DNA from 3 places in the Azonexus caeni genome. Region 2 is predicted to be linked to each of the others. Evidence: predicted binding sites of a transcription regulator. Region 2 holds the regulator's gene; each other region holds the start of a gene.
The links. Region 2 encodes FNR, which switches genes on or off when oxygen is low (the NO sensors DNR and NnrR bind a similar motif). Its sites were predicted from a motif close to TTGANCTAGNTCAA; they were not measured.
Positions count from the first base shown of each region.

Region 1: ACLIIZ_RS01430 (cytochrome-c peroxidase) is a predicted target of FNR. The motif match lies at 2,257-2,270, and genes of this name have one in related genera.
Region 3: ACLIIZ_RS15145 (thiamine pyrophosphate-dependent enzyme) is a predicted target of FNR. The motif match lies at 4,145-4,158, and genes of this name have one in related genera.

Region 1 covers NZ_JBKJAD010000001.1:327,377-334,664, forward strand. Annotated here, with positions in the region: gene ACLIIZ_RS01420 (EAL domain-containing protein) at 1-1,282, shown strand, start outside; gene ACLIIZ_RS01425 (hydrogen peroxide-inducible genes activator) at 1,264-2,169, opposite strand; gene ACLIIZ_RS01430 (cytochrome-c peroxidase) at 2,377-3,330, shown strand; gene ccmA (cytochrome c biogenesis heme-transporting ATPase CcmA) at 3,455-4,069, shown strand; gene ccmB (heme exporter protein CcmB) at 4,079-4,747, shown strand; gene ccmC (heme ABC transporter permease CcmC) at 4,744-5,496, shown strand; gene ccmD (heme exporter protein CcmD) at 5,493-5,681, shown strand; gene ccmE (cytochrome c maturation protein CcmE) at 5,678-6,169, shown strand; gene ACLIIZ_RS01460 (heme lyase CcmF/NrfE family subunit) at 6,172-7,288, shown strand, end outside.
Region 2 covers NZ_JBKJAD010000007.1:76,515-83,802, forward strand. Annotated here, with positions in the region: gene ACLIIZ_RS09575 (TonB-dependent receptor family protein) at 1-1,824, shown strand, start outside; gene gdhA (NADP-specific glutamate dehydrogenase) at 1,832-3,175, opposite strand; gene rnk (nucleoside diphosphate kinase regulator) at 3,203-3,577, opposite strand; gene ACLIIZ_RS09590 (LysR family transcriptional regulator) at 3,716-4,663, shown strand; gene fnr (fumarate/nitrate reduction transcriptional regulator Fnr) at 4,666-5,409, opposite strand; gene hemN (oxygen-independent coproporphyrinogen III oxidase) at 5,495-6,898, shown strand; gene ACLIIZ_RS09605 (sulfite exporter TauE/SafE family protein) at 6,963-7,288, shown strand, end outside.
Region 3 covers NZ_JBKJAD010000017.1:49,615-56,902, forward strand. Annotated here, with positions in the region: gene aceF (dihydrolipoyllysine-residue acetyltransferase) at 1-1,247, opposite strand, end outside; gene aceE (pyruvate dehydrogenase (acetyl-transferring), homodimeric type) at 1,263-3,938, opposite strand; gene ACLIIZ_RS15145 (thiamine pyrophosphate-dependent enzyme) at 4,216-6,090, shown strand; gene ACLIIZ_RS15150 (indolepyruvate oxidoreductase subunit beta) at 6,087-6,692, shown strand; gene ACLIIZ_RS15155 (rhomboid family intramembrane serine protease) at 6,757-7,288, shown strand, end outside.

The DNA of each region.
Region 1 (7,288 bases), on a different contig from region 2:
CCTGCTCCGCCACGCCGACCAGGCGATGTACGTGGCGAAGCAGGCCGGGCGCAACCGCCACCACCTGTTCGATCCCGAGAAGGACCGCCGGGCGCGCCGTCGCCGCGAGGACATCACTCGCATCGGCCAGGGCCTGGCGGCCGGCGAGTTTGTCCTCCATTACCAGCCCAAGGTCGACATGCGGCAGGGCCGTGTGGTCGGCGCCGAAGCACTGATCCGCTGGCAGCATCCGCAACGCGGCCTGCTGCTGCCGCAGGAGTTCCTGCCGGCGATCGAGGGCAACGAGCTGGCGATCGACCTCGGCAACTGGGTCATCACCACGGCGCTCGACCAGTTGTCGAGTTGGGCGGCGGCCGGTATCGACCTCAAGCTGAGCATCAACATCGCCGGCGAACACCTGCAGCATCCCGGCTTCGCCGCCGAACTCGGGCGTCAACTGGCGGCGCACCCGGAACTCGATCCGTCACGGCTCGAACTGGAGGTGCTGGAAACCGCGGCGATCGAGGATGTCGGGCGCGTCGCCCAACTGTTTACGGAATGTCGCCAGCTCGGCGTCAGTTTCGCGCTCGACGATTTCGGTACCGGCTATTCCTCGCTCACCTATTTCCGCCGTCTGCCGGCGGAAATCCTGAAGATCGACCAGTCCTTCGTGCGCGACATGCTCGACGACCCGGAAGACCTTGCCATCGTCGAGGGGGTGATCGGCCTGACCCGCGCCTTCCGCCGCCAGGTGATCGCCGAGGGCGTCGAATCGATCGAGCACGGCCTCGTCCTGCTGCTTCTCGGCTGCGACCTGGCGCAGGGCTTCGGCATCGCCCGGCCGATGCCGGCGGCGAGTCTGCCGCAGTGGATGGCGGAATTCCGACCGGACGAACTGTGGTCGGCGGCCTCGGCCTTCACCTGGGCGCGCGAGGACCTGCCGATGCTGATCGCCGAGGTCGATCACCGGCGCTGGATGAAGGCCCTGGAAAATGCCCTCGCCGCAGCGCCGGGCAGCGCGCCGTCAATCGAACTCGATCACCTGGCCTGCAGCTTCGGACGCTGGTACCAGGGGGCGGGTCGCAAGCGCTACGGCGAGATCCCGACCTTCGCGGCGATCGACCCGATCCACCAGCGCCTGCATGCAGTCGCCCGGTTGATGCTCGACCAGCAGCAGGCCGGCAACGAGGAGTCGCTGGCCGATTCCTGGCAGACGCTACACCAAGCCAGCCGGGAAATGAGCGAACTGCTGCAGCAACTGCAGGCCGAAATCCTGATCGGCAGTCAGACCAGCAAGCGGTAGGCCGGCGAATCGAGGCCACGCACGGCGGCGAGCAAGGCGTCGATCGCCTTCGGGCGGACGAAGCAACTGCGCCAGGCCAGCGCGACACGGCGCGACGGTTCCGGGGCGAGGAAGGGAATGGCGCTGATCATGTCGTTGCCGTAAGGCTCCTGCAGCGCGCTTTCCGGCAGCACCGAGACGCTCAGGCCGGACGCCACCATGCAGCGGATGGTTTCGATCGAATGGCCGAGGCGGATGTCGGTTTCCGGGCTGCTCACCTGCGGGCAGGCGTCCAGCACCTGGTCGCGGAAGCAGTTGCCGGCCTTGAGCAGCAGCACCTCGTCGCCGGCGACTTCCTCCGGCGTAATGGCGGCGCGCTTTTCCCAGGGATGGCCGCGCGGCACGATGACCTTGAAGCGCTCGTCGTACAGGGGGCGGGTCAGCACCCCGGGCAGGTCGAAGGGCAGCGCGATGATGGCGACGTCGATGTCGTTGTCGCGCAGCATGTCGGCCAGCTTGGCGGTCATGTTCTCCTCGATCGCCAGCGGCATGTTCGGCGCGATGTTCTTCAGCGAATGGATCAACTGCGGCAGCAGGTAGGGACCGATGGTGTGGATGACGCCCAGACGCAGGTGGCCGTCGAGCTGGTCGCGGCCACGCTGGGCGATCTGCCGCACTTTTTCCGCCTCGTTGAGGGCCAGTTGCGCCTGCTTGACGACCTTGCTGCCCACCAGGCTGGGGCTGACGAAGCCTTTGCCGCGTTCGAACAACTGCACGCCAAGCTCATCCTCAAGACGGGCAATGGCCACGCTCAGGGTCGGCTGGCTGACGGAACAGCGCTCGGCGGCACGGCTGAAATTCTTTTCCTGGGCAAGCGCCACGATGTAACGCAGTTCGGTCAGGGTCATGCCGGTTTCCTCCTAAGACTGAGGATCATACCCTCATGATTTATAGGGGATACCTATGGTTACTATAGGGAAATCCCATAAAAACCATTGATTTGGATCAAATTTGCAAATTTCTCGAGGGTGAGAATGGTCCGGCAAATTTCACAACGAGGGAGATCAATAATGAAACGTACCGTCCTTTCCGCCGCCATCCTCCTGCTTTCCGGCATGGCTCTGCAGGGCGCCGTGCAGGCCGCCAGCGACGAACCGATCCAGCCGATCAAGCCGCCCGCCAGCATCAATGTCGGCATGGTCGAACTGGGCAAGAAACTGTACTTCGACCCGCGCCTGTCGAAGTCCGGCATCATGTCCTGCAACACCTGCCACAACCTGTCGATGGGCGGTACCGACAACATTCCGACCTCGGTCGGCGATCACTGGCAGCAAGGCCCGATCAACGCGCCGACGGTGCTCAACTCCAGCCTCAACCTGGCCCAGTTCTGGGACGGCCGCGCCGCCGATCTCAAGGCGCAGGCCGGTGGCCCGATCGCCAATCCGGGTGAAATGGCGTTCACGCATACGCTGGCGATCAACGTCCTCGAATCGATCCCGGCCTACGTCCGCGAATTCAAGATGGTCTTCGGCAAGAACAAGATCGACATCGACCAGGTGACGCTGGCCATCGCCGAATTCGAGAAGACCCTGGTCACGCCGAACTCGCGCTTCGACCAGTGGCTGCTCGGCAACAAGGCGGCGCTGACCCAGCAGGAGCAGGAAGGCTATGCGCTGTTCAAGGACAGTGGCTGCGTCGCCTGCCACAACGGCGAAGCCGTCGGCGGCAATTCCTTCCAGAAGATGGGCATCGTCGAGCCGTACAAGGGCAAGATGTCGGATGGTCGCGCCGCCGTCACCGGCAAGGATGAAGATCGCTTCAACTTCAAGGTGCCGACCTTGCGCAACGTCGAAATGACCTATCCCTACTTCCACGACGGTGCCGCCAACACGCTGACCGAAGCGGTCGATGTGATGGGCCGCCTGCAACTGGGCAAGAAGTTCACCAAGGATGAAAACGCCAAGATCGTCGCTTTCCTGAAGACCCTGACCGGCGAGCAGCCGAACTTCACGCTGCCGATCCTGCCGCCCTCTTCCGATACCACCCCGCGTCCGACGCCGTTCAAATAGACGGCTGTTCGACCGCGCACGTTTCGGGGGCTGCGGCCCCCGTTCTTTTCGATTTGATTCACCGCAAACTGTCGGTACACTGGCGCGTCCATAATACGCGCCGGATAGATCCCGGGCCCTGACCATGCTGGAAGCCGACAATCTGGAATGCGTGCGCGGCGAGCGCCGCCTGTTCGCAGGCCTGAGCTTCACGCTGGAAGCGGGTGAGTTGCTTTACCTGCAGGGGCGCAACGGTGCCGGCAAGACCAGCCTGCTGCGCATGCTGATCGGCCTGCTGCCGCCGGAGGTCGGCGAAATCCGCTGGCAGGGCGAGGCGATCGCTCGCCACCGCGACGACTACCACGCCGCCCTCTGTTATCTCGGCCACCTCAACGCGATCAAGGAAGAGCTGACACCGCTCGAAAACTTGCTGGCCGGCGCTCGCCTGGCCGGCGAGACCTTGTCCGAGGATGACGCGATCGACGCCCTGGAACAGGTCGGTCTTGCCGGGCGCGAGGATCTCGCCTGCAAGTACCTGTCGCAGGGGCAGAAACGCCGCGTCGCGCTGGCCCGCCTGGTGATCGACCGGCGGCCGTTGTGGATTCTCGACGAACCCTTTGTCGCCCTCGATGTCGGCGCCGTCGACTGGCTGGCCGGGGTGATCTCGGCGCACCTGCAGCGCGGCGGCATGGCGGTGATGACGACGCACCAGCCGGTGGCGATTCCCGCCGGCACGGTGCGCGAACTGCGCATCGGCTGAGGACGACAGATGCTCGATATCGTATTCACCGTCATCGGCCGCGACCTGAAGCTGGCCATGCGTCGCCAGGCCGACATCGTTTCCGCGTTGTTCTTCTTCATCATCGTGGTCAGCTTGTTCCCGCTCGGCATCGGTCCGGAACTCGACCTGCTGCGCCAATTGGCGCCCGGCGTGCTGTGGGTCGCCGCCTTGCTGGCGACGATGCTTTCGTTGCCCCGCCTGTTCGCCGACGACCTGCGCGACGGCACGCTGGAACAACTGGCCCTGTCGCCACACCCGCTGGGCCTCGTGGTGACCGGCAAGGTGATCGCCCACTGGTTGGTTTCCGGCCTGCCGCTGGCGCTGATCGCGCCGGTCCTCGGCATCCAGTTCGATCTCTCCGGTGATGCCCTGTTCGTGCTGACCGCCGCCATCCTGCTCGGCACCCCGGCGCTGTCCGGCATCGGCGCCATCGGCGCGGCGCTGACCCTGGGCCTGCGCGGCGGCGGTGTACTTTTGTCGTTACTGGTTCTCCCTCTTTACATTCCGGTGCTAATATTCGGCGCTGGCGCAGTTGATGCGACGGTGTCCGGTCTCGGGGGGGAAGGACACCTATCACTGCTCGCTGCCATGACCATCGCCGCAATCGGATTTGCCCCCTGGGCGTCGGCTGCGGCCCTGAAGATCGCCCTCGAATGAACGACCGCTTCAATCTCTACCGTTTCGCGTCGCCAGCCACCTTCTACCCGCTGGCCGGCAAGATGATTCCCTGGTTCGTTGCCCTCGCCGTCCTCTTCGGGATCGCCGGGCTTTACATCGGGATGCTGGTGGCGCCGACCGACTTCCAGCAGGGCGAGGGTTACCGGATCATCTTCATCCACGTGCCGACTTCCTGGCTGAGCATGTTCATCTACCTGGTGATGGCCTTCTGGGCGGCGATCGGGCTGGCCTTCAACACCCGCCTCTCCGGCATGATGGCGCGGGCGCTGGCGCCGACCGGCGCGCTGATGGCCTTCCTGTCGTTGTGGACCGGCGCCCTGTGGGGCAAGCCGATGTGGGGGACGTGGTGGGTCTGGGACGCGCGCCTGACCTCGGAGCTGATCCTGCTCTTCCTCTACATCGGTTACCTGGCGCTGGTCGCCGCGATCGACGACGTGCGCCGCGCCGACAAGGCCGGCGGCATCCTGCTGCTGGTCGGCGTGGTCAACGTACCGATCATCTATTTTTCGGTGAAATGGTGGAACACGCTGCACCAGGGCTCCAGCGTCAATCTCGCCAAGTCGTCGATGGCCGAGGTCATGCTGTGGGGCATGCTGCTGATGGCCCTGTCGTTCTGGATGTACAGCATCGCCGTCGCGCTGGCGCGGGTCCGGACCCTGATGCTTGAGCGCGAGCGCAACACCGACTGGGTCAGGGCGGAACTGATGCGGAGCGGGGAAATGCAATGATCTACTGGAACAGTTTCGCCGATTTCATCGCCATGGGCGGCTACGGATTCTATGTCTGGGGCTCCTTTGGCGTTACCGCGCTGGTCATGGCGATCGAACCGATAGCCGTCGGTCGCTCGCGCAAGACGACCATCGCCCGCCTGAAGCGCCAGTTGCGCGCAGAATCCCGGAGCAAGGAAGCATGAAGTCCCGCCACAAGAAACTGGCCCTGATCGTCGGGGCGCTGGCGCTCGTCGGCGCCATTTCGGCCCTGGTGCTGAACGCACTGAACAGCAACATCGCCCTTTACATCTCGCCGACCGACGTCGCCCAGGGCAAGGCCCCGCAGGACAAGCTGTTCCGCATCGGCGGCCTGGTCAAGGAAGCCAGCATCCAGCGGCAGGCCGACGGGGTGACCATCCGTTTCATCGTCACCGATACCGAGCACGATATCGTCGTCGATTACGTCGGCATCCTTCCCGACCTCTTCATGGAAGGCAAGGGTGCGGTCGCCCAGGGGCGCCTGCTGCCGGACGGGACGTTCAAGGCCCAGGAAGTCCTGGCCAAGCACGACGAGAACTACATGCCACCGGAAGCGGCCAAGGCGCTCAACGACGCGCACGAACGCGGCGTCCAGAAGGCGTCCGCGCAGGAAAAACCGGCGGCGACGGCATCGCAACCCGCGAGTAACTGAGCATGATTCCTGAACTTGGCCATTTCGCCCTGATCCTGGCGGCGCTGGTTGCGCTCCTGCTGGGCACCCTTCCCCTGATTGGGGCCCATAACGGCAATCAACCCTGGATCGCCCTCTGCCGGCCGGCGGCTGGCGCCTTCTCGCTGCTGGTTACGGTTTCCTTTGCCTGCCTGACCTGGGCCTTCGTCGCCAACGATTTTTCGGTTGCCTATGTCGCCCAGCATTCCAATTCCCTGCTGCCACTCGCCTATCGCGTCGCGGCGGTGTGGGGCGGCCACGAGGGGTCGCTCCTGTTATGGATGCTGATGCTGGCTTGGTGGCTGCTGGCGGTGCGCTTCTTCTCCCGGCAGTTACCGGAAGTGATGCTGGCCCGCGTGCTCGGTACCCTTGGCCTGGTCTCCTTCGGTTTCCTGCTCTTCATCCTGATCACCTCGAATCCCTTCGAACGCCTGTTACCTGGCGTCGCCGAGGGGCGCGACCTGAATCCCCTGCTCCAGGATCCGGGCATGGTCATCCACCCGCCGCTGCTCTACATGGGTTACGTCGGTTTCTCGGTGGCCTACGCCTTCGCCATCGCCGCCCTCCTCTCCGGCAAGCTCGATGCCGCCTGGGCGCGCTGGTCGCGGCCGTGGACGACGGGGGCGTGGATCTTCCTGACCCTCGGCATCGCCATGGGCTCGTGGTGGGCCTATTACGAACTGGGCTGGGGCGGCTGGTGGTTCTGGGATCCGGTCGAAAACGCTTCCTTCATGCCCTGGCTGGTCGGCACGGCCCTGATCCACTCTCTGGCAGTCACCGAAAAACGCGGCAGTTTCAAGAATTGGACAGTGCTGCTGGCGATTTCGGCGTTCTCGCTGTCGCTGCTCGGCACCTTTCTGGTCCGTTCCGGTGTCCTGACCTCGGTGCATGCCTTCGCCACCGATCCGACGCGCGGCGTCTTCATCCTGGTCTTCCTGGTCGCCGTGATCGGCACTTCGCTCGCCCTGTTCGCCTGGCGCGCGCCGTCGGTCGGTCTGGGCGGTCGTTTCGGCCTGATTTCCCGTGAGTCGCTGCTGCTCACCAACAACGTGCTGCTGGTCGTCGCCTGCGCCACCGTCCTGCTCGGCACGCTTTACCCGC
Region 2 (7,288 bases):
CAGATTTCGTCGCGCGGCTTCGGCGCCCGTACCGCCTTCGGGGTGCGCGGCATCCGTCTGGTCGCCGACGGCATCCCGGCGTCGATGCCGGACGGGCAGGGGCAGGCGGCGACCTTCAACCTCGACCGCGCCGAGCGCATCGAGGTCATGCGCGGTCCCTTGTCGGCGATCTACGGCAACGCGGCGGGTGGCGTCATCCAGTTGTTCACGCCGGACGGCAAAGGCCGGCCGAGCGTCGAGGGGCGCTTCAGCGCCGGCAGCGACAATAGCTGGAAGAGCGATCTGTCGAGTCAGGGCGAGGTCGGTGGCGTCTCCTACGTGGTCGATACCTCGCGCTTCGTTTCCGACGGCTATCGCGACCACAGCGAAGTCCGGCGCGATCAGTCGCTGGTCAAGCTGGGCGTCTCGCCGAGCCCGGACGGCCGGCTGACTTTCGTCGCCAGCAGTTTCCGCCAGGTGGCCGACGATCCGCTCGGCCTCGACTGGGCGAGCGCCCGCAGCAAGCCGAGCAGCGTCGTGCCGGCGGCGCTCGCCTACGACACGCGCAAGCGGATCAGCCAGCAGCAGGGCGGCCTCAACTACGAGCACCGCTTCGGCGACGACAGCCTGCAGTTGGCGGCCTACGCCGGGCAGCGTTCGGTGATCCAGTACCAGTCGATTCCCTCTTTCGTCCAGGCCAACCCGCGTCATTCCGGCGGCGTCATCGATTTCGAACGCAACTTCGCCGGCGCTTCGGCGCGCTGGATCGCCCGCCGCAAGGTGGCCGGCGGCGGCCTGACGACGACGTTCGGCGCCGACTACGAGCGCTCGGTGGACGACCGCCAGGGCTTCGAGAATTTCGTCGGCGCGACGCTTGGCGTCAAGGGCGCCTTGCGCCGTGACGAAACCGACCGCGTCGCGGCGAGCGGCGTCTACGTGCAGAGCCAGTGGCAGGGCGAGCGCTGGAACTTCAGCGGCGGCCTGCGCCACAGCCGCGTCGCCTTCAAGGTCAGCGACCACTACATCGTCGGCGTCAACGGCGACGACAGCGGTTCGGTCGATTACCGGAAGACGACGCCGACGCTGGCTGCGATGTACGCGCTGACCCCGGCGGTCAATCTCTACGCCAGCGTCGCCCGCGGCTTCGAGACGCCGTCACTGAACGAGCTGTTCTATTCCGGCCCGGGCGCGACCTTCAGCTTCGACCTCAAGCCGGCCACCAGCACCCACCTCGAAGCCGGCATCAAGGCCATGCTCGGCGACAACGCGCGGCTCGACGTCGCGCTGTTCGAAGTGCGCACCAAGGACGAACTGGTCGTTGCCGCTTCCTCTGGCGGCCGTACCAGCTACATCAACGCCAGCCGGACGCTGCGCCGCGGCGTCGAGGCTTCTCTCGACGCCCGCTGGGCCGGCGGCTTCTCCGGCCGGCTCGCCTATACCGGCCTGCGCGCCGAGTTCGACAAGGCCTATACCGGTAGCAGCGGCGTCGTCGATGCCGGCAACCGGCTGCCCGGCGTGCCGTCCTCGCAACTGTTCGGCGAACTGGCCTGGAAACACGCGGCGAGCGGTTTCCAGGCGGCGATCGAAGGCGTGGCGCGCAGCCGGGTCTATGTCGACGACCGGAACGCGGCGCGCTCGGCGCCCGGCTATGCGATTGCCAACCTGCGCTTCGCCGTCGAGCGCAACTACGGCGCCTTCTCGGTCGGCAGCTTCCTGCGCATCGACAACCTGTTCGACCGCGAGTACATCGGTTCGGTGGTGGTCGGCGACGGCAACGGCCGCTACTACGAACCGGCCCCCGGCCGCGCCTGGCTGGCCGGGGTGAGCCTGAAGCACCAGTTCTGAGCGCGGTTCAGACGACGCCCTGGGCGAGCATCGCGTCGGCGACCTTGACGAAGCCGGCGACGTTGGCGCCATCGACGTAGCTGATCTTGCCTTCGGCATTGCGGCCGTAGCGCAGGCAGGTGTCGTGGATGTCGACCATGATCTGGTGCAGCCGGGTGTCGACTTCCTCGCGCGGCCAGGAGAGGCGCATCGCGTTCTGGCTCATTTCCAGGCCCGAGGTGGCAACGCCGCCGGCGTTGCTCGCCTTGCCCGGGGCGTAAAGCACGTCGCTCGCTTCGAACAGCTTCACCGCTGCTGCCGTCGACGGCATGTTGGCGCCTTCGGCGACGCAGATCGCGCCGTTGGCGAGCAGGGTACGGGCGTCGTCGGCGTCGAGTTCGTTCTGCGTCGCGCAGGGCAGGGCGACGTCGACCGGCACCCGCCACGGCTTCTCGCCAGGCAGGAAACTGGCGCCGACGCGCGCAGCGTAGTCGCTGACCCGGCCGTACAGATGGTTCTTCACCTCCATCAGTTCGGCGAGTTTTTCGGCGCTGAAGCCGTCCTCGTCGACCACCGTGCCGCTCGAATCGGAGACGGTAACGACGCGGGCGCCGAGCGCCATCGCCTTCTCGACCGCATACTGGGCGACGTTGCCGGCGCCGGAAACGCTGACGCGCAGCCCGTCGAAACTGCGGCCGCGCTGCTTGAGCATTTCCTCGGCGAAATAGACGGTGCCGTAACCGGTCGCTTCCGGGCGGATCAGCGAACCGCCGAAGCTCAGGCCCTTGCCGGTGAACACGCAGTCGGCGCGGTTCGAGAGCTTCTTCATCATGCCCGCCATGAAGCCGACCTCACGGCCGCCGACGCCGATGTCGCCGGCCGGCACGTCGGTGTCGCTGCCGATGTGGCGGAACAGTTCGCTGACGAAGGCCTGGCAGAAGCGCATCACCTCACTCGGGCTGCGGCCCTTCGGGTCGAAATCGGAGCCGCCCTTGCCGCCACCCATCGGCAGCGTCGTCAACGCATTCTTGAAAGTCTGCTCGAAGGCGAGGAACTTGAGGATCGACAGGTTGACCGAGGGGTGGAAGCGGATGCCGCCCTTGTAGGGGCCGATCGCCGACGAATGCTGGATGCGGTAGCCGCGATTGACGCGCACCTCGCCGTGATCGTCCACCCAGGAGACGCGGAAGGTGAGTACCCGCTCCGGCTCGACCAGGCGGTCGAGCAGGCCGTGTTCGGCGTAGCGGGGGTGGTCCTCGATGAACGGCCAGAGGCTCTCGATGACCTCGGCGACCGCCTGGTGAAACTCGGGTTGCCCGGGGTTTCGTGCGGCAACATGTTGATTGAATTCTGCGAATGACTTGTAGCGCACGCGGCGGGCTCCCTTTGTTCTTGTTGATCAGTGTGCTGCGGTCGAGGCCGGCTGGATGACCTCGACCACGGTCAGCCGGCGGCTGCTGCCGCCGGGGAAGTCCCAGTCGATTTCATGGCCGACGCCGAGGCCGATCAGCGCGGCGCCGACCGGGGCGAAAACGGAGACCTTGCTGGCCGCCGGGTCGGCCTCGTCGGGATAGACGATCTCGACCTGGCGGCTGTTGCCGGTCTCCTGTTCGGTATAGCGGACGCGCGACCCCATCGTGACGATGTCGGCTGGTATTGATTCGTCGGGGATAACAATGGCGCGCTCAAGCTCGTCGCGCAGATCGTCGGGCGGCTGGATTGCCATCAGGCGAACGAAGTCGCTCTCCCTGATGATCAGGTTGTTCTGCTGCATTTATATGAATTTTCTGGTGATTTTTGTTGATCGGTTTTTTGTGTCGCGGGATTGCGGATGGTAAAAGGAAGTCCGGGGCTTGATAAGCCGGCGACTTTGCACAAGACTGTTTCCTTTTTAATAACAATTGGAGCGCGTGTGCACGACATCAACGACATGCTGCTGTTCGCCCAGGTGGTCAAGGCGCGCAGTTTTTCCGGGGCGGCGTCGCGCCTGGGGATTTCCAAGTCGCGCGTCAGCAAGTCGGTGGCGCGGCTCGAGGCGGCGCTCGGCGTTCGCCTGCTGCAACGCAGTACGCGCCGGCTCAGCCTGACCGAGGTCGGCGAGGCTTACTTCGAGCATTGCGACCGCATCGTCGACGAAATGGCGCAGGCCGAGAACACGATCGGCAGCCTGCACCGCGAGCCGCGCGGCAAGCTGCGCTTCAGCGCGCCGGTCGCCTTCAGCACGCTGCACGTGGCACCGGCGCTGGCCGATTTCATGCTGCAGTACCCGGAGCTGTCGGTGGACATGACGATCAGCGACCGCCTGGTCAATCTGGTGGACGAGGGCTACGACCTGGCGCTGCGCATCGCCCCGGTGCCCGGCGACAATCTGGTCGCCCGGCGGCTGGCGCCGATCCGTCGCAAGATCTGCGGCAGCCCGGCCTACCTGGCGCGCTGGGGGGTACCGGAAAAGCCGGAGGACCTGGCCGGGCACAACTGTCTCGACTACACCTACCTGACGACGCAGGGCTTCTGGCATCTGCGCGGTCCGGCCGGCGACATCTCGGTGCCGGTGGCGGGCAAGCTGCGCATCAACGACGACGAGGCGCTATCGCAGGCGGTGCTGGGCGGGCTGGGGTTGGCCTTGCTGCCGACCTTCATCGTCGGCAGCGAGCTGCAGGCCGGGCGTCTGGTCGAGGTGCTACCCGGCTACGTGCCAGTCGAGCGCTTCATTTACGCGGTGCATCTGCCGAACCGGCACCTGCCGCTGAAGGTGCGCGCCTTCATCGATTTCCTGCAGCAGCGCTTCGGCGACGAGCCGGAATGGGATCGCCCGGCATCGCCGGGCAGTGCGCGCCGCTGGCTCGGGCTGAGCCGTTAGGCTCAGCAGCGGTGGTTCATCAGCGCCTTCAGGCCGCTGACGTTGAGGATGCGGATGTGCTTCTGCTGGACCGCGATGTAGCCTTCTTCCTGGAATTTGGAGAAGGCGCGCGACACGGTTTCCAGCTTAAGGCCGAGGTAGCTGCCGATTTCCTCGCGCGTCATGCGCAGGTAGAACTCGGCGTGCGAGAAGCCGCGCGCCGTGAAGCGCTGCGACAGGTTGAGCAGGAAGGCGGCCAGCCGCTCTTCGGCGCGCATCGTGCCGAGCAGCATCATGACGCCGTGGTCGCGGACGATTTCGCGGCTCATCACCTTGTGGAAGTGATGCTGAAGGTTGTGGATCTCGCGCGACAGGCTTTCCAGGCGGTTGAACGGGATCGCGCAGATCTCGCTGTCTTCCAGCGCGATGGCGTTGCAGGTGTGGTGTTCGGTGCTGATGCCGTCGAGGCCGAGCAGTTCGCCGGCCATCTGGAAGCCGGTGACCTGGTCGCGGCCGTCCTCGAGCAGGACGTCGGTCTTGAAGAAGCCGCTGCGGATCGCGTAGATCGAGTCGAAGGACTCGCCGGCGCGGTACAGGTGATCGCCGCGCTTGATCCGGCGGCGGGTCGAAATCAGGTCGTCGAGACGCTCCAGTTCATCGAGACTGAGACCGAAGGGAAGGCAGAGTTCCCGCAGGTTGCAGTTGGAACAAGCCGTCTTGATGACGGTCAGCGAAATCTCCTGATTCAGCGGGATTGGGCTGGGCATTGGCAACCTGCGTTGGCTTGATCCATGTCAACCGGAAATGCGATCCATCCCCACATAATCGGGCCAAAACTTGGCGCCATGTTCAATGAATTTCGCAACTGAAAACCTCGTCTTCGACCCACAGATCATTCGCCGTTTCGACGTAAACGGCCCCCGCTACACCTCGTATCCCACTGCCGACCGCTTCGTCGAGGCTTTCGACGCCGAGGCTGCCGCTCTCTGGCTCAGCAAGCGCAACATCGGCGGGATCAGCCGACCGCTCTCATTATACTTCCACATCCCTTTCTGCAACACCATCTGTTATTACTGCGCCTGCAACAAGATCATCACCAAGGATCACGGGCGCAGCGCCAAGTACCTGAAATACCTGGGCAAGGAGCTGGCGCTGCAGAGCGCCGCGCTGGAAGGCAGCGAAGGCGAGCATGAGGTGATCCAGCTGCACTGGGGCGGCGGCACGCCGACTTTCCTGTCGCACGACGAAATGCGCCAGTTGATGGCGGAAACCCGACGGCACTTCAAGCTGCTCGACGGCGGCGAGTATTCGATCGAAGTCGACCCGCGCAAGGTCGATACGGCCACCGTGGCGCTGCTCGGCGAACTGGGTTTCAACCGGATGAGCGTCGGCGTCCAGGATTTCGACGAGCGCGTGCAGGTTGCGGTCAACCGCGTGCAGACCGAGGAAGAAACGGCCAATGTGATCAGCGCGGCACGCGCCAACGGTTTCAAATCGGTGTCGATCGACCTCATCTACGGTCTGCCCTTCCAGAGCGTGATGGGTTTCAACCGGACGCTGGAACGCGTCCTGGCGATGGACCCGGACCGCCTGTCGATCTACAACTACGCGCACCTGCCGGGGCTGTTCAAGCCGCAGCGGCGGATTGCCGACGCCGACCTGCCGAATGCCGACACCAAGCTGCAGATCCTGGCGCTGGCGATCAAGAAGCTGACCGATGCCGGTTACGTCTTCATCGGCATGGACCATTTCGCCAAGCCCGACGACGAGCTGGCGGTGGCGCAGCGCCAGGGGCGCCTGCACCGCAACTTCCAGGGTTATTCGACCTACGCCGACTGCGACATGCTGTCCTTCGGCATCTCGTCGATCAGCAAGGTCGGTCCGACCTACTACCAGAACGTCAAGACGCTCGACGAGTACTACGACCGGCTCGACGCGCCGATGCTGCCGGTGGTGCGCGGCATCGAGCTGACCGCCGACGACATCCTGCGGCGTTCGATCATCCAGGCGCTGATGTGCCATTTCGAGCTGTCGATCGAAAGCATCGAGAGTTCGCACCTGATCGACTTCCACAAGTATTTCGCGGCCGAGATCGAGGATCTGCGCGAGATGGAACGCGGCGGTCTGCTCAAGATCGAACGCGACTGGATCACCGTGCTGCCGCCGGGGCGCATGCTGGTCCGTGTCATCGCCATGGCCTTCGACCGCTACCTGCGCGCCGACCGGCAGCGGACGCGTTACTCCAAGGTGATCTGAGCGGCGTGTCAGGAAGGCCCGGGGCGGGTTACACTGCGGGCTTTCCTGTCGCAAGCCTTGCCCCATGCCTGATTCCGGCTTCCTGGCGCTGTTTCTCGTTGGTCTGCTCGGTGGTGCGCACTGCGTCGGCATGTGCGGCGGCATCGTCGGCGCACTGGCGATGGGTAGTCCGGCCCGCTGGTCGATGCATCTTGCCTACAACGGCGGTCGCATCCTCTCCTATGCCATTGCCGGGGCAATTGCCGGGGCGCTCGGTGCCGCCGGACTGGGACTCGAAGGACAGGTGCCGGCGCGGCTGATCCTCTTCCTCTTCGCCAACCTGATGCTGGTCGCGCTCGGCCTCTACCTGATCGGCGTCACCCGGGCGCTGGCCTTCACCGAACGGCTCGG
Region 3 (7,288 bases), on a different contig from region 2:
CCGTTCGGGGTGTCGGCGGCGAAGCCGATGTTGAAATACTTCTTCAGCACCAGGTTGTCGCCGTCGAGCGAAGCGTTGAATTCCGGGAACTTCTGCAGACCCTTGACGCAAGCCTTCATCAGGAAAGCCAGCATGGTCAGCTTGGCGCCGCCACCCTTTTCGTTTTCCTTGTTGAGCAGCACACGGAAGGCTTCCAGGTCGGTGATGTCGGCGTCTTCGTGGTAGGTCACGGCCGGGATCATCACCCAGTTGCGCGACAGGTTCTGGCCGGAAATCTTCTTGATGCGCGACAGCGGCTTGACCTCGATCTCGCCGAACTTGCTGAAATCGACCTTCGGCCAGGGCAGCAGGTCGAGCCCGCCACCCAGGCTGGCGCCAGCGGCAGCGGCCGCTGCCGCGGTGGCGCCGGACATCACGCCCTTGACGTACTTGGTCAGGTCTTCCTTGACGATGCGCCCCTTGGGTCCGGAGGCGGCGACCTTGGACAGATCGACGCCCAGTTCGCGGGCATAGGCGCGCACCGACGGCGAAGCATGGACCTTGGCACCGAGCGCCAGCGACTGCGGCTGGGCCGCCGGCAGCGACGCCGGGGCGGCAGCGGCCGGCGCGGGCGCAGCGGCGGCAACCGGGGCCGATGCCGCGGCGGGCGCCGGAGCAGCCGCCTGCGGGGCCGGAGCAGCGGCGGCCGCACCGGTTTCCACCTTGATCAGCAGCGCGCCTTCGCTGACCTTGGAGCCGAGCTGGACGAGCACTTCCTTGACCACGCCGGCGGCCGAGGACGGCACGTCCATCGTTGCCTTGTCGGATTCCAGCGTGCAGATGGCGTCATCGACCTTGATCGTGTCGCCGACCTTGACGAAGAGGTCGATCACCGGCACGTCGGAGAAGTCGCCGATATCCGGGACCTTCACTTCGACGACGGCGCCAGCGGCGGCGGCCGGGGCTGCGACCGGTGCGGCAGCGGGGGCGGCCGCCGGTGCAGCGGCAGGAGAGGCGGCAGCGGCTTCACCGGCCTCCACCTTGATCAGCAGCGAACCTTCGCTGACCTTCGATCCGACCTGCACCAGCACTTCCTTGACCACGCCGGCCACCGTGCTCGGCACGTCCATCGTGGCCTTGTCGGATTCGAGGGTGGCGATCGCGTCGTCCACCTTGATCGTGTCGCCGACCTTGACGAACAGGTCGATCACCGGCACTTCGGAAAAGTCGCCGATATCGGGGACATTGACTTCGATGAGTTGGCTCATGGCTGTCTCCCTCCCTTAAACCGACAGCGGATTCGGCTTGGCCGGATCCAGGTTGTACTTGACCAGCGCGGCAGCGACCTTCTCGCGGCCGATCTTGCCTTCGTCGGCGAGCGCCTTCAACGCGGCTAGCGTCACCCAGTGGCGGTCGACCTCGAAGTGGTGGCGCAGCTTCTCGCGGGTGTCGGAACGGCCGAAACCGTCGGTACCCAGCGTCACGTAGGGGCGCTTGACGAAGGGACGGATCTGCTCGGCGAACAGCTTGACGTAGTCGGTCGCGGCAACCACCGGGCCGCTCGTGCCGGCGAGCTTCTGCTCGACGTGTGACAGCTTCGGTTCTTCCAGCGGGTGCAGCAGGTTCCAGCGGCTGGCGTCCTGACCGTCGCGGGCCAGTTCGTTGAACGACGGGCAGCCCCAGATGTCGGCTTCGACGCCCCAGTCGGCCTTGAGCAGGTCGGCGGCGGCGATGACTTCGCGGAAGATGGTGCCGGAGCCGAGCAGTTGCACGCGCAAGTCGCCTTCACCACCTTTCTTGAAGGCATACATCCCCTTGATGATGTCGGCCTCGGCACCGGCCGGCATTTCCGGGTGCTCGTAGTTCTCGTTCATCACCGTGATGTAGTAGAAGACGTCTTCCTGCTCGGCGTTCATCCGGCGCAGGCCGTCCTGGACGATGACGGCGACTTCGTACTGGAAGGTCGGGTCGTAGGACAGGCAGTTCGGGATCAGGTTGGCCAGGATGTGGCTGTGGCCGTCTTCGTGCTGCAGGCCTTCGCCGTTCAGCGTCGTGCGGCCGGCGGTGCCGCCGACCAGGAAGCCGCGGGCGCGCTGGTCGCCGGCTGCCCAGACGAGGTCCATGACGCGTTGCAGGCCGAACATCGAGTAGCAGATGTAGAACGGAATGGTCTGCACGCCATGCACCGAGTAGGCGGTGGCGGCGGCGATCCAGTCGCTCATCGCGCCGGCTTCGTTGATGCCTTCCTGCAGCACCTGGCCGTCCTTCGATTCCTTGTAGAACATCAGCTGGTCATGGTCTTCCGGGACGTAGTTCTGACCTTGCTGGTTCCAGATGCCGACGGCGCGGAACATGCCTTCCATGCCGAAGGTGCGGGATTCATCGGGCACGATGGGCACGACGTTGCGGCCGACCTGCTTGTCCTTCAGCAGCATGTTCATGATGCGGACGATGGCCATCGTGGTAGACAGTTCGCGGCCTTCGCCGGAGGCCTTGAGCAACGCATCGAACTTTTCCAGGGCCGGAATCGCCAGCGGTTCGGCCTTGCGGCGACGCGACGGCAGGAAGCCGCCGAGCGCCATGCGGCGTTCGCGCATGTACTTGTATTCGGCGGAGTCTTCCGGGAACTTCAGGTAGGGCAGTTCTTCCAGCTTGTCGTCGGGGACCGGCAGGGCGAAACGGTCGCGGAAGCGGCCGATCTGCTCCTTGTCCATCTTCTTCTGCTGGTGCGAGATGTTCATCGCTTCGCCGGCCTGGCCCATGCCGAAGCCCTTGATGGTCTTGGCCAGGATCAGCGTCGGGGCGCCCTTGTGGGTGACGGCGGCGTTGTAGGCGGCGAAGATCTTGAAGATGTCGTGGCCGCCGCGATTCAGTTGCCAGACGTCGTCGTCGGTCCAGTCGGCGACCAGTTCCTTGAGTTCCGGCGTGTTGAAGAAGTGCTCGCGGACGTAGGCGCCGTTCTTCGCCTTGAAGGTCTGGTACTCGCCGTCGCACAGTTCCATCATGCGCTTCTTCAGGATGCCCTTCTTGTCGCGGTTGAACAGCGCATCCCAGTGGGTGCCCCAGATCAGTTTGATGACGTTCCAGCCGGCGCCGCGGAATTCGGCTTCCAGTTCCTGGATGATCTTGCCGTTGCCGCGCACCGGGCCGTCGAGGCGCTGCAGGTTGCAGTTGATGACGAAGATCAGGTTGTCGAGCTTTTCGCGGCCGGCCATGCCGATGGCGCCGAGCGATTCGACCTCGTCGGTCTCGCCGTCGCCGAGGAAAGCCCAGACCTTGCGCTGTTCGGCCTTGGTGGCATCGATCAGGCCGCGCGAGGCGAGGTACTTCATGAAGCGCGCCTGGTAAATCGCCTGGATCGGGCCGAGGCCCATCGAGACGGTCGGGAACTGCCAGAAGTCCGGCATCAGCCAGGGGTGCGGGTAAGAGGAGATGCCCTTGCCGCCGGTTTCCTGGCGGAAGTTGTCCATTTGCTCCTCGGTCAGGCGGCCGAGCATGAAGGCGCGCGAATAGACGCCGGGGACCGAGTGGCCCTGGAAGAAGATCAGGTCGCCGCCGGTTTCATGGTCGAGGCTCTTCCAGAAATGGGCGAAACCGACGTCGTAGAGCGCGGCGGCCGAGGCGAAGGAAGCGATGTGGCCGCCGACGTTGGTGTCCTTGTTGGCGCGCACGACCATGGCCATGGCGTTCCAGCGGATGTAGGAATGGATCTTGATTTCCATGTCCGGATCGCCCGGGTATTTGGGCTGCTGGTCGGCGGGGATGGTGTTGATGTATTCGGTATTGGCGGAGTACGGGATGTCGATGCCGTCCTCGCGGGCCTGAGCGATCAGCGTCTCGATCAGGTAGTGGGCGCGCTCGGCGCCTTCGTTGCTGATGACGCCGTCGAGGGCGTCCTTCCATTCCTTGGTTTCCTGCGGGTCCTGGTCGGCGGGCAGGTTGTTCGGCTGTTCGGCCATGGTTTGTCTCCTACGTGGGTTTTCATTCTGTCCTGCGGGGTAAGCCGGACAACTTTAACGCTTTGCACGGAGGATCACACCCCGTGTTTACACCTAGATTGTGTTGCGCATTGTAAAAACAAAATTCGCATCGTGCAATAAAATTTGTGCCTGTTCGGCGATCCGTTGCATTGAAGATACGTAACAAAAAACAAATCGCCGGCGAGTTGCGCTGTATCAAATTAGCTTGCGACGAGCGCTTTACAATCAACGGCTTTTGTTTCAGTCAGGAGTTTTCATGGCAGCAGTCATGCCCGCCCCGGCCGCCAGCCGTCTCTTCCTGTCCGGCAACGAGGCCGTCGCCCGCGCCGTCTGGGAAGCCGGCGTCAAGGTGGCCGCCGCCTATCCCGGCACGCCGGCGACCGAGATGCTCGAAGTCATCGCCACCTATCCGGACCTCTACGCCGAGTGGTCGGTCAATGAAAAGGTCTCGCTGGAAGTGGCGATCGGCGCCGCCTATGCCGGTTCGCGTTCGTTCTGCTGCATGAAGCATGTCGGCATGAACGTCGCCTCCGACGCCCTGATGACGCTGACCCTGACCGGCGTCAGCGGCGGCCTGGTGATTGCCATCGCCGACGACGTCGGCCTGTCGTCGTCGCAGAACGAGCAGGATTCCCGCCACTGGGGGCGCTTCGCGCACGTGCCGGTGTTCGAGCCGGCCGATTCGCAAGAAGCCTATGCGATGACGCTCGAAGCCTACGAACTGTCCGAGCGTTTCCAGGTGCCGGTGATCCTGCGCATGACGACGCGCATCAACCACGTCAAGGCGCTGGTCACCGTCGGCGAGCGCCAGGCCCACGTCGGTGCCGGCTTCCGCAAGGATCAGGCGCGCTTCGTGATGGTGCCGGGCAACGCCGGCAAGCGCATTCCGCTGATGTTCCAGCGCGAGCGCGACCTGCGCGCGCTGGCCGAAACCTCGCCGCTCAACTTCATCGAACCGGGCAGCGACCGCCGCGTCGGCTTCATCGCTTCCGGCCCGGCCTACATGCACGTGCGCGAAGCCTTCCCGGACGCGCCGGTATTGAAGCTCGGCTTCTCCTGCCCGGTGCCGTTCGAGAAGTGCCGCGAACTGGCGGCACTGGTCGATCAGGTCGTTGTCGTCGAAGAGGTCGAGCCGCTGGTTGAAACCGAACTGAAGGCGCAAGGCATTGCGGTGATCGGCAAGGCCATCCTGCCGCTGCAGGGCGAGCTGTCGCCGGCCGTGCTCAAACCGGCGATCGCCCGCCTGCTCGGCGAGGCGTTGCCGGAAACCCAGGCCGCTGCTGCCCTGCAGGTTTTTCCGCGGCCGCCGACGATGTGCGTCGCCTGCCCGCACCTCGGGGTCTATTACACGCTGTCGCAGGTGCGCAACCTGAACATCTCCGGCGACATCGGCTGCTACACGCTGGGGGCAGGACACCCCTGGCAGGCGATGGATACCTGCGTCTCGATGGGCGCTTCGATGGGCATCGCCCACGGCATGGACAAGGGGCGCGGCGAGTCCGACAGGGACAAGCGCGTGGTTGCCGTGATCGGCGATTCGACCTTCCTGCACATGGGCATGCAAGGCCTGCTCGACATGGTGTACAACAAGGGCAACGTCACCGTCCTGCTACTCGACAACCGCGCCGTCGGCATGACCGGCGGCCAGGATAACCCGGGCAACGGCCGCGACATTCACGGCGCCGAAGCGCCGCGCATCGACTTCGCCAAGCTGGTTTCGGCGCTGGGGGTCAAGGACGAGCGCATCCACGTGGTCAATCCGTATCAGCTGCCGGTGCTGTTCAAGACCATCCGCGAGGAGGTCAAGGTGCCCGAAGTCTCGGTCATCATCACCGACCAGCCCTGCGTGCTGATCAAGGACTACCATAAGCTCAAGCCCTACGCGGTCGATGAGGACAAGTGCACCGGCTGCGGCAACTGCATCGACGTCGGTTGCCCGGCCATCCACGTCACGCGGCGCGGCAAGGAAGTCAAGGCGAGCGGGCGTGAGGTCGATCTCGCTTTCGTCCGTATCGAATCGTCGGTGTGCACCGGCTGCGGCCTCTGCCTGCAGCCCTGTGCGCCGAAGGCGATCGAGCACTATGTGCCGAGCGCGCCGATCCAGTTCGCCAAGGGAGGCTGCCAGGCATGAGCGCAACGACCAACATTCTCGTCGTCGGCATCGGCGGTCAGGGCGTCATGACCGCCACCGAAATCCTCGCCGAGGCGGCGATCGCCCTCGGCAACGATGCCAAGAAGACCGAGGTCGCCGGCATGGCGCAGCGCGGCGGCGTGGTTTCCTCGCACCTGCGCTTCGGTCCCCGCGTGCTGTCGCCGCAGATCACGCCGGGCAGCGCCGACGTGCTGCTCGGCTTCGAAGCGGCCGAGGGCATGCGCTGGCGGCACATGCTGCGTCCGGGTGGCATCTCGCTGATGAATAACGCGCGCCTCGTGCCGCCGGTCGTCGAGCTTGGCCTGTTCGACTATCCGGACGACCCGATCGCCGCCATGCGCGACGGCGGTGGCCCGGTGGTGGCCTTCGACGCGACCAGCATCGCCCTCGAACTGGGCGACATCCGTCTCGGCAACACCGTGATGCTCGGTGCCATCGCCGATCATCTGCCGTTTCCGGCGGAAATCCTGCTTGATTGCGTGCTCAAGCGCTTCCAGCGCAAGGGCGAAAAGCTCGTCGAACTGAACCGGCGGGCTTTCGCCGCCGGTCGGGCGGCGGTCGGCACGGCGCAGGCCGCCTGAAGAGGCGTCGCCGGCGATGCCGGCGACATCGACAGCCTGACGCCTTTCTGCAAGAATCGGCGGCATGCTGCTGATGCCCTATCTCTCCCGCATCATCCCGCCCTACCTGCCGGTCGGCGTGGTGTTGCTGGTCGTCGTCAACCTGTTCGTCTTCTTCGGTCTGCAGCAGGGTGACGAGGCGCGGCTCCGGCACGCCGTCGAGTATTACTCGGGCAGCGTGCTGGCCGAGATCGAGCCTGATCGCTACCGGGACCACCTGCTCGGCCGCGGCGATCATGAGGCGGTGGCAAAGTTCGATCGCCTGCTCAAGAACCGGCGCGGTCTGGCGCCGCTTCTCGAGCAGATGGAGGATGATCGGGCGTTCATGGAGGAACTCCGGCAAGGGGCGGTGGTGCCGCCGAGCGACGAGATTTACGGTAGCTGGCGGCAGGCGCGGCAAAGTTTCGACGGCCTGATGGCGGGGGTGGTCGGCACCCGCTATGCCTTCCGCAGCGATCAGCCAACCCTGCTCACCGCCTTTTCCAGCCAGTTCCTGCACGCCGACGTTTCTCATCTGCTCGGCAACATGCTGGTCCTGGTGCTGATCGGGCCGGCGG